DNA from 3 places in the Paenibacillus riograndensis SBR5 genome. Region 2 is predicted to be linked to each of the others. Evidence: predicted binding sites of a transcription regulator. Region 2 holds the regulator's gene; each other region holds the start of a gene.

Region 1 (2,274 bases), 900 kb from region 2:
GCTGGACTCATGCGGGTCCAGCAGGATGATAAACGGCATGTCCGTAAACTGCTTGGCATAATTAATGAACATGGGTTCTTCACGCTCATTGTAGAACTCCTTCAGAATTACATGTGTCATCGCTTGCGCCAAGGCGGCATCCGTTCCGGGATTCGGGGCGAGCCAGTTGTCAGCGAATTTGACATTTTCGGCCAAATCCGGCGCCACCGACACCACTTTGGTTCCTTTATAGCGCACTTCGGTCATAAAGTGGGCATCCGGTGTACGGGTAAGCGGCACATTGGAGCCCCACATCATCAGATAGCCGGCATTATACCAGTCGGAGGATTCAGGAACATCCGTCTGCTCGCCCCAAATCTGCGGTGAAGCCGGAGGCAGATCCGCATACCAGTCGTAGAAGCTGAGCATCTGCCCGCCAAGCAGCGAGATGAACCGCGCACCCGAAGCATAGCTGACCATGGACATGGCCGGAATCGGAGTGAAGCCTGCAATCCGGTCCGGCCCGTATTTGCGGATCGTATAGATCAGCTGGGCTGAGATCAGACGGAGCGCATCCTCCCAGGCTACACGGATATGGCCGCCTTTGCCGCGGGCTTTTTTGTAGGAACCGGCTTTCGCGGGGTCTTCCACGATGCTTGCCCATGCATCCACAGGATTATCATGCTCAAGTAATGCAGCCTTCCAGAGCCGCCACAGCTTCCCTCTCATGTAGGGATATTTCACCCGGAGCGGGCTGTATTCGTACCAGGAAAAGGTCGCCCCTCTGGGACAGCCCCTGGGTTCAAACTCCGGCATATCGGGTCCGCAGGACGGGTAGTCAATCTGCTGGTTCTCCCAGGTGATGATCCCGTTCTTCACAAAAACCTTCCAGCTGCAGGAACCTGTACAGTTGACCCCGTGTGTAGTGCGGACTACCTTATCATGGGACCAGCGCTGGCGGTACATATCTTCCCAATCCCTGTTTTTTTCCTCCAGAATGGACCAGTTCCCGGAATAACTTTCGACCGGTTTAAAAAAGTTAAGACCGTATTTTTTCTTCATTGCTTACGAACACTCCTTTGCAGAATGAAGGACATGGAAGAGTCACACTCACTTTTCATTTGAATAATTTCATTATGGAGGTCCGGGGCATGAGTTCCCATTAGGGAATGTCCTATAGTCCCGCGGGAAATCCCTTGATTCCGCCAAAAGCAAAAAAGCCCGCCTCTTCAAGAGGTGAGCTTCTCGCATGTTATCGTCAGAAAGGATATCCGCTAAGCCGTTAGGGAGTTCCCTCTTTTTGCACGGGGGATGTCCTAACCGGAATTTTCACTGCTTTTCTATATGCTATACTGAATATATTCAGAAAAAATTGGGGAGGATGAACAATGACAGGACCCTCATTACGCCAGCTGAACGCCCATCATGCGATTCATCAAGGCGGGCTGTCCGGAGCAGTTGCCAAGACGGAAGAAGTTGAGAACCTGCTGGAGATTCACGAATTAGAGGTCGCGCGCCAAGCGGCTGATCACCTCGTCGAGTACTGGGAAACCAGGATACTCAGCCACGCGGAAGCAGAGGAAGAAGGATTCTACCCGGAGATGGCAGCTAATCACCCGAGCCTGCAGGATGCTGTAACGAAGCTAACCCGTGATCATGAGCTGCTTCGCACAATCGTTGCGGATATCAAAAGTATGCTTAATGAAGACGGCCTTACACCGGAGGTTATTCAGCAGTTTCATGCCCTTTTAGTGGTGAACGCTATTCATAGCCGGGATGAGGAAAGGCTGCTGCTGGAGGAGCCGTCAGTATAATCGTTACTTGATTCTCTTTGAAAAATAGCCTGCAGATCATGCTTATTCAGCAATAAATCCTGTAACGTATATTCACTGAGCACCTGCAAATAAGCAGCCAATGCTCTGCCAAGCACTCCCTTTAATCCGCACGCCGGAGAGATCGGACAGTTGTTGCCGGAAGGGTCAAAGCATTCTACCAGATGAAAATCATCTTCCATCCGGCGCACAACTTCTCCAATGTTAATCAGCTCAGGCGCCTTGGCCAGCCGGATTCCCCCTCCTCTGCCTCTTACCGTTTCAATATACCCTGCTTGCCCAAGTTCATGGGATACCTTCATCAAATGATTTTTGGAGATATGATAGGCGTTTGAAATGTCTTGTATGGTTGACAGCTCACTCTGCTCCTTCGTCCCGAGATACATGAGGACCCGCAAAGAGAAATCTGTGTACAGGGTTAGTCTCATTCGATTCACCATCCCTTGATTGCAGTATGTGATCT
Region 2 (2,274 bases):
GTCGAGATTATTATTGCTCGCCGCGCCATCGGTGCCAAGCGATACCGTGACTCCTGCACGCAGCAGCTCAGGAACCCGGGCTACTCCGCTCGCCAGCTTCAGATTACTGCCCGGGTTATGGGATACCCCTACATGGTAACGGGCCAGAATCTCAATCTCTTCATCGTTCAAATGAACACCATGAGCGACCAGGGACGGGCGGGTGAACATTCCCAGCTTCTCCAGATGCGCCACCGGACGCAAACCGTAATCGGCCGCATTCTGCTCGACTTCCCGCCGGGTTTCCGACATGTGGGTATGCATAGGCAGGTCCAGATCATGGGCGGCTTGCACAAACTTCACAAAAAACTCCGGCGGACAGGTGTACGGGGCATGCGGTGAAATCATCGTTGTGATTCTTCCGTCCGCTTTTCCGTGCCAGTTCCGCGCAAAAGCAACCGCTTCCGCCAGCTTATGGTTCTGCACGTCCTCCGGACAGAGCCCGATCACCCCGCGCATCAGCACGGCACGGATGCCTGATTGCTCGGTAACCTCGGCCACACGGTCCATGTGGTCATACATATCCAGGAAGGTGGTTGTGCCGCCTTTCAGCATTTCCAGCACAGACAAGGCGGTGCCCCAATAGACATCGTCTCCGGTGAATTTTTCTTCCATAGGCCACATTTTTTCCTGCAGCCAATTCTGCAGCACCATATCATCCCCGTAGCCGCGCAGCAGGGACATCGCCGTATGGCCATGGGTATTGACCAGACCCGGCATGAACAGCAGACGGCTGCCGTCAATGGTCTGAGTACCTTCTTCTATGACAGGCTTGACTTCTCCTATGTATGTGATGAGATCCTTTTCTATAGTCATATAACCGCTAAGGACAGGCTGCGCCGTTCCCGGCACCAGGAAACGCCCATTTACAATTACAGTTTTATTGCTGCTCATCTTCCGCCTCGTCCTTTCCATCATGCAAATAATAAGCCAAGCTCTGCAAATCAGTAGTAAAATCAGCGGCATGAATCCGGATGTTGGCAGGCGTTTTCAAAATCACCGGTGCAAAATTGAGGATTGCCTCGATGCCTGAATCCACCAGGATATCTGCAACGTTCTGCGCTTCGCTGTCCGGTACAGTGATAATGCCGATGCGGATGCCCTGCTCGCGGATTGTGCTCCCCAGCTCTTCCATAGGCTGAACCGTCAGCGAGTTGATTTTCTGCCCGATCTTGGGGGGATAGGAATCAAAGACCGCGGTGATTTTCATCGTGTCCTTCAAATAGGCATTGTAATTGGATAAAGCGTGTCCAAGATTACCTGCACCCACGAGTGCCACATTGATCTGCTGGTCAAGCTTCAGGATATGGCGGATTTTCTCAATCAGATACGATACATCGTAACCGATGCCTTTTCTGCCGAAATCGCCGAAATAGGCCAAATCCTTGCGGATTTGCGCCGGATTCAGATCCAGCTTCTGTCCCAGCTCCTGCGAAGACACGGTGGAGATTTCACGCTTCTGGAGATCGTTCAGGAAACGCAGGTACACAGGCAGCCTGCGCACCACGGCCTCTGATATTTTATCCGATTTCATATTTTCTCCTCCTAAAAGTATTGTTAGCGTAACCTTAAATTTAAAGAGCTGCAGCTAATTAGTAATCATTCCCGGCGCCCCTTCAAAACAGAAGGCGCCTAAGGAATGATTCTCTGTACAACATCCATGAACAAACTAGCCAGCCTGCGGTGCTCTTACAACGGCATTTCTGCCGTTATTTCTGGACTAGCCGACCTTCAACGCTCCAACAACGGCATTTCTGCCGTTATTTCTGGACTAGCCCCTGCGGCGCACACCTTCTCCGCAACAGAAAAAATCATAATTTCTAAATAATTAAATTTGAACGTATAGTGGAATCAGGACACACTGCCGTCTTCAAGCCATTCGGCGATACGCGGGACCATCTGATCGGTGAGCATATGCTCCATTTTGGGTCCAGGGAGTGAGTACAGGAAGTACTTTCCATAATAAGATTCGATAACCCTGGTATCATATACAATAACAATTCCCCGGTCCTGTGCAGTGCGAACCAGTCTGCCGAAGCCCTGCTTGAACCGGATGACCGCCTGGGGAACCGACAGCTTCATAAACGGGTTCTTTTTCTGCGCCTGCAGCAGCTCAGCCTTCGCCTCAGCAAGCGGATGGTTAGGCGGTTGAAACGGCAGCCTGACAATAGCCAGACAGGTCAGCGCCTCACCGGGAATATCTACCCCTTCCCAGAAACTGCTTGTCCCGAGCAG
Region 3 (2,274 bases), 3.1 Mb from region 2:
CCCTGTCCTAATTATGATATATTTAATCGTGAATGTTTAGTTCTGTATAGATTTCAAAAAGGAGTACCCCATGAGCCAATTTGTCTATAAGCAAATTATTGATGACCTCAAAATGAAGATCTTTGCGGGACAGTTTGCCGATATGAGGTTGCCGGATGAACGCAGTCTCAGCGAAACTTACCAGGTGAGCCGCAGTTCGATCAAACGTGCGCTGATGAAGATGGAGAATTCGGGAATTATTTTCAAAAAAAGGGGCTCAGGCACCTTTATCAACCCGTTATACATAAAAAATGAATCGATCTTTAACTACGAGGGTACTAATCTGGGGGTTACCGACAACTTTCAGATGGATGGCAAAAAGCCTAAGGTCAAAGTGCTGAATTTCGAGGTGATCCGGCCTACGGAAGAGCTGCAGCGGGATTTGTTTTTGCAGCCCCATGATTTTGTATACAAAATTATCCGCCTGCGCCTGTTCGATGACGAGCCGTTTATGATCGAAACGGGCTATATTCCGATCAAAATTGTCCAGAATCTGGACCAGACGATTATCGAAGGCTCGATCTTTCATTATTTGGAGGAGTCGCGGAATCTGGCGGTGACCAAATCCTTTTTATCCATTTTTGCCGAGCCGTCCGGGACCCATGATCAAGAGCTGCTCCATCTGCAGGACAATGAACCTGTGGGGATTATGGAGGGAATATTCTTCCTGGATAATGGCACGCCCTTCGAATTTTCGCATATGCGGTTTCATTACAAATATCTGAAATTCAATACATTTGTATCGGTTCAATAACGTTCTGACGATCAGGCCGGGGAGGATTCCCTGGTCTTTTTTTGTATTTTTTAGGATACATAGATTCATACATTTAGTCACATATTTATAAAAATAAAGATTTTTTTACAAATAATTAGCTCCGTATTTTATACTATGTTCAAAATTTCACAAAATTGGACCGTATCAATTGTTAAAATGATTGAATTTTATAAACCCAGAGGTATGATGTACTTGTGGAAGTAATTAGGTTCAGAAAAAAGAAAAATGGATTAGGAGTGGATTGAAATGGGATTGTCAACTCTGCCTGTGGATTATTCATCAAAAACGTACTTGGCCAAACTCGACGCTTACTGGCGTGCAACTAACTACATATCGGTAGGACAGCTGTATTTGAAGGATAACCCGTTGTTAAGAGAACCATTGAAGGATGCAGATGTCAAGGTTAAGCCTATTGGACACTGGGGAACCATTCCCGGCCAGAACTTTATTTATGCCCATCTGAACCGCGTGATTTGCAAATATGATCTGGATATGTTCTATGTTGAAGGTCCGGGCCATGGCGGCCAGGTCATGGTATCCAACTCCTATCTGGATGGAAGCTACACCGAAATCTACCCGGAAATCACGCAGGATATCCCTGGTCTCAAAAAATTGTTCAAGCAATTCTCCTTCCCTGGCGGTGTGGCATCACATGCGGCTCCGGAAACTCCAGGGTCGATTCATGAAGGCGGAGAGCTCGGCTACTCCCTGTCCCACAGCGTGGGTGCGATTCTGGATAACCCGGATCTGATCTCTGCCGTGGTTGTGGGTGATGGTGAAGCTGAAACCGGACCGCTGGCGGCTTCCTGGCTCTCCAACCGGTTCATCAATCCGATTACAGACGGCGCAGTGCTGCCGATTCTGCATTTGAACGGCTTCAAGATCAGCAACCCGACTGTTCTGTCCCGGATGTCGAAAGAGGAGTTAACCGCTTATTTTACAGGCATGGGCTGGGAGCCTTTTTTTGTAGAAGGTGAAAATCCTGAACTGATGCATCCGGAAATGGCGAAGGTTCTGGACACCATCATCGAGCGAATTGCAGCAATCCAGAAGAACGCGCGTGAAAACAATGACACCACCCGCCCGGTATGGCCGATGCTTGTGTTCCGTACCCCTAAAGGCTGGACCGGCCCGAAAGAATGGGATAAAGTGCCGAACGAAGGCTCGTTCCGTGCCCACCAGGTTCCGATTCCAGTGGATCAGAAGAACATGAAGCACGCTCCTGCACTGCTCGATTGGCTGAACAGCTACAGACCGGAAGAATTATTCGACCAGAATGGCCGTTTGAATGCAGAGCTTGCTGAAATCCTGCCTACTGGCGACAGACGTATGGGAATGAATCCTGTAACGAACGCCGGCCACCTGATTAAAGACCTGCACAAACCCAATTTCCGCAACTATACACTCGATAACTCCGTTCCTGGGCAAGTGATTGCACAAGATATGGCAGTGCTGGGCAA

Evidence for each region. The regulator Rex, encoded in region 2, represses fermentation and respiration genes when NADH is low (regulators of the CRP and FNR family bind a similar motif). The targets are predictions, from matches to a motif close to TTGTGAAATATTTCACAA.
Region 1: a site for Rex is predicted at 1,099-1,116, ahead of PRIO_RS17875 (nitrate reductase subunit alpha). Genes of this name have one in related genera too.
Region 3: a site for Rex is predicted at 929-946, ahead of PRIO_RS01460 (phosphoketolase family protein). Genes of this name have one in related genera too.

What each region holds. Positions count from the first base shown of each region.
Region 1 is NZ_LN831776.1:4,259,029-4,261,302, forward strand. Features, by position in the region: gene PRIO_RS17875 (nitrate reductase subunit alpha) at 1-1,041, opposite strand, end outside; gene PRIO_RS17880 (hemerythrin domain-containing protein) at 1,368-1,793, shown strand; gene PRIO_RS17885 (RrF2 family transcriptional regulator) at 1,745-2,239, opposite strand.
Region 2 is NZ_LN831776.1:5,157,034-5,159,307, forward strand. Features, by position in the region: gene PRIO_RS21835 (amidohydrolase) at 1-933, opposite strand, end outside; gene PRIO_RS21840 (redox-sensing transcriptional repressor Rex) at 920-1,573, opposite strand; gene dinG (ATP-dependent DNA helicase DinG) at 1,891-2,274, opposite strand, start outside.
Region 3 is NZ_LN831776.1:298,714-300,987, reverse strand. Features, by position in the region: gene PRIO_RS01465 (GntR family transcriptional regulator) at 71-793, shown strand; gene PRIO_RS01460 (phosphoketolase family protein) at 1,061-2,274, shown strand, end outside.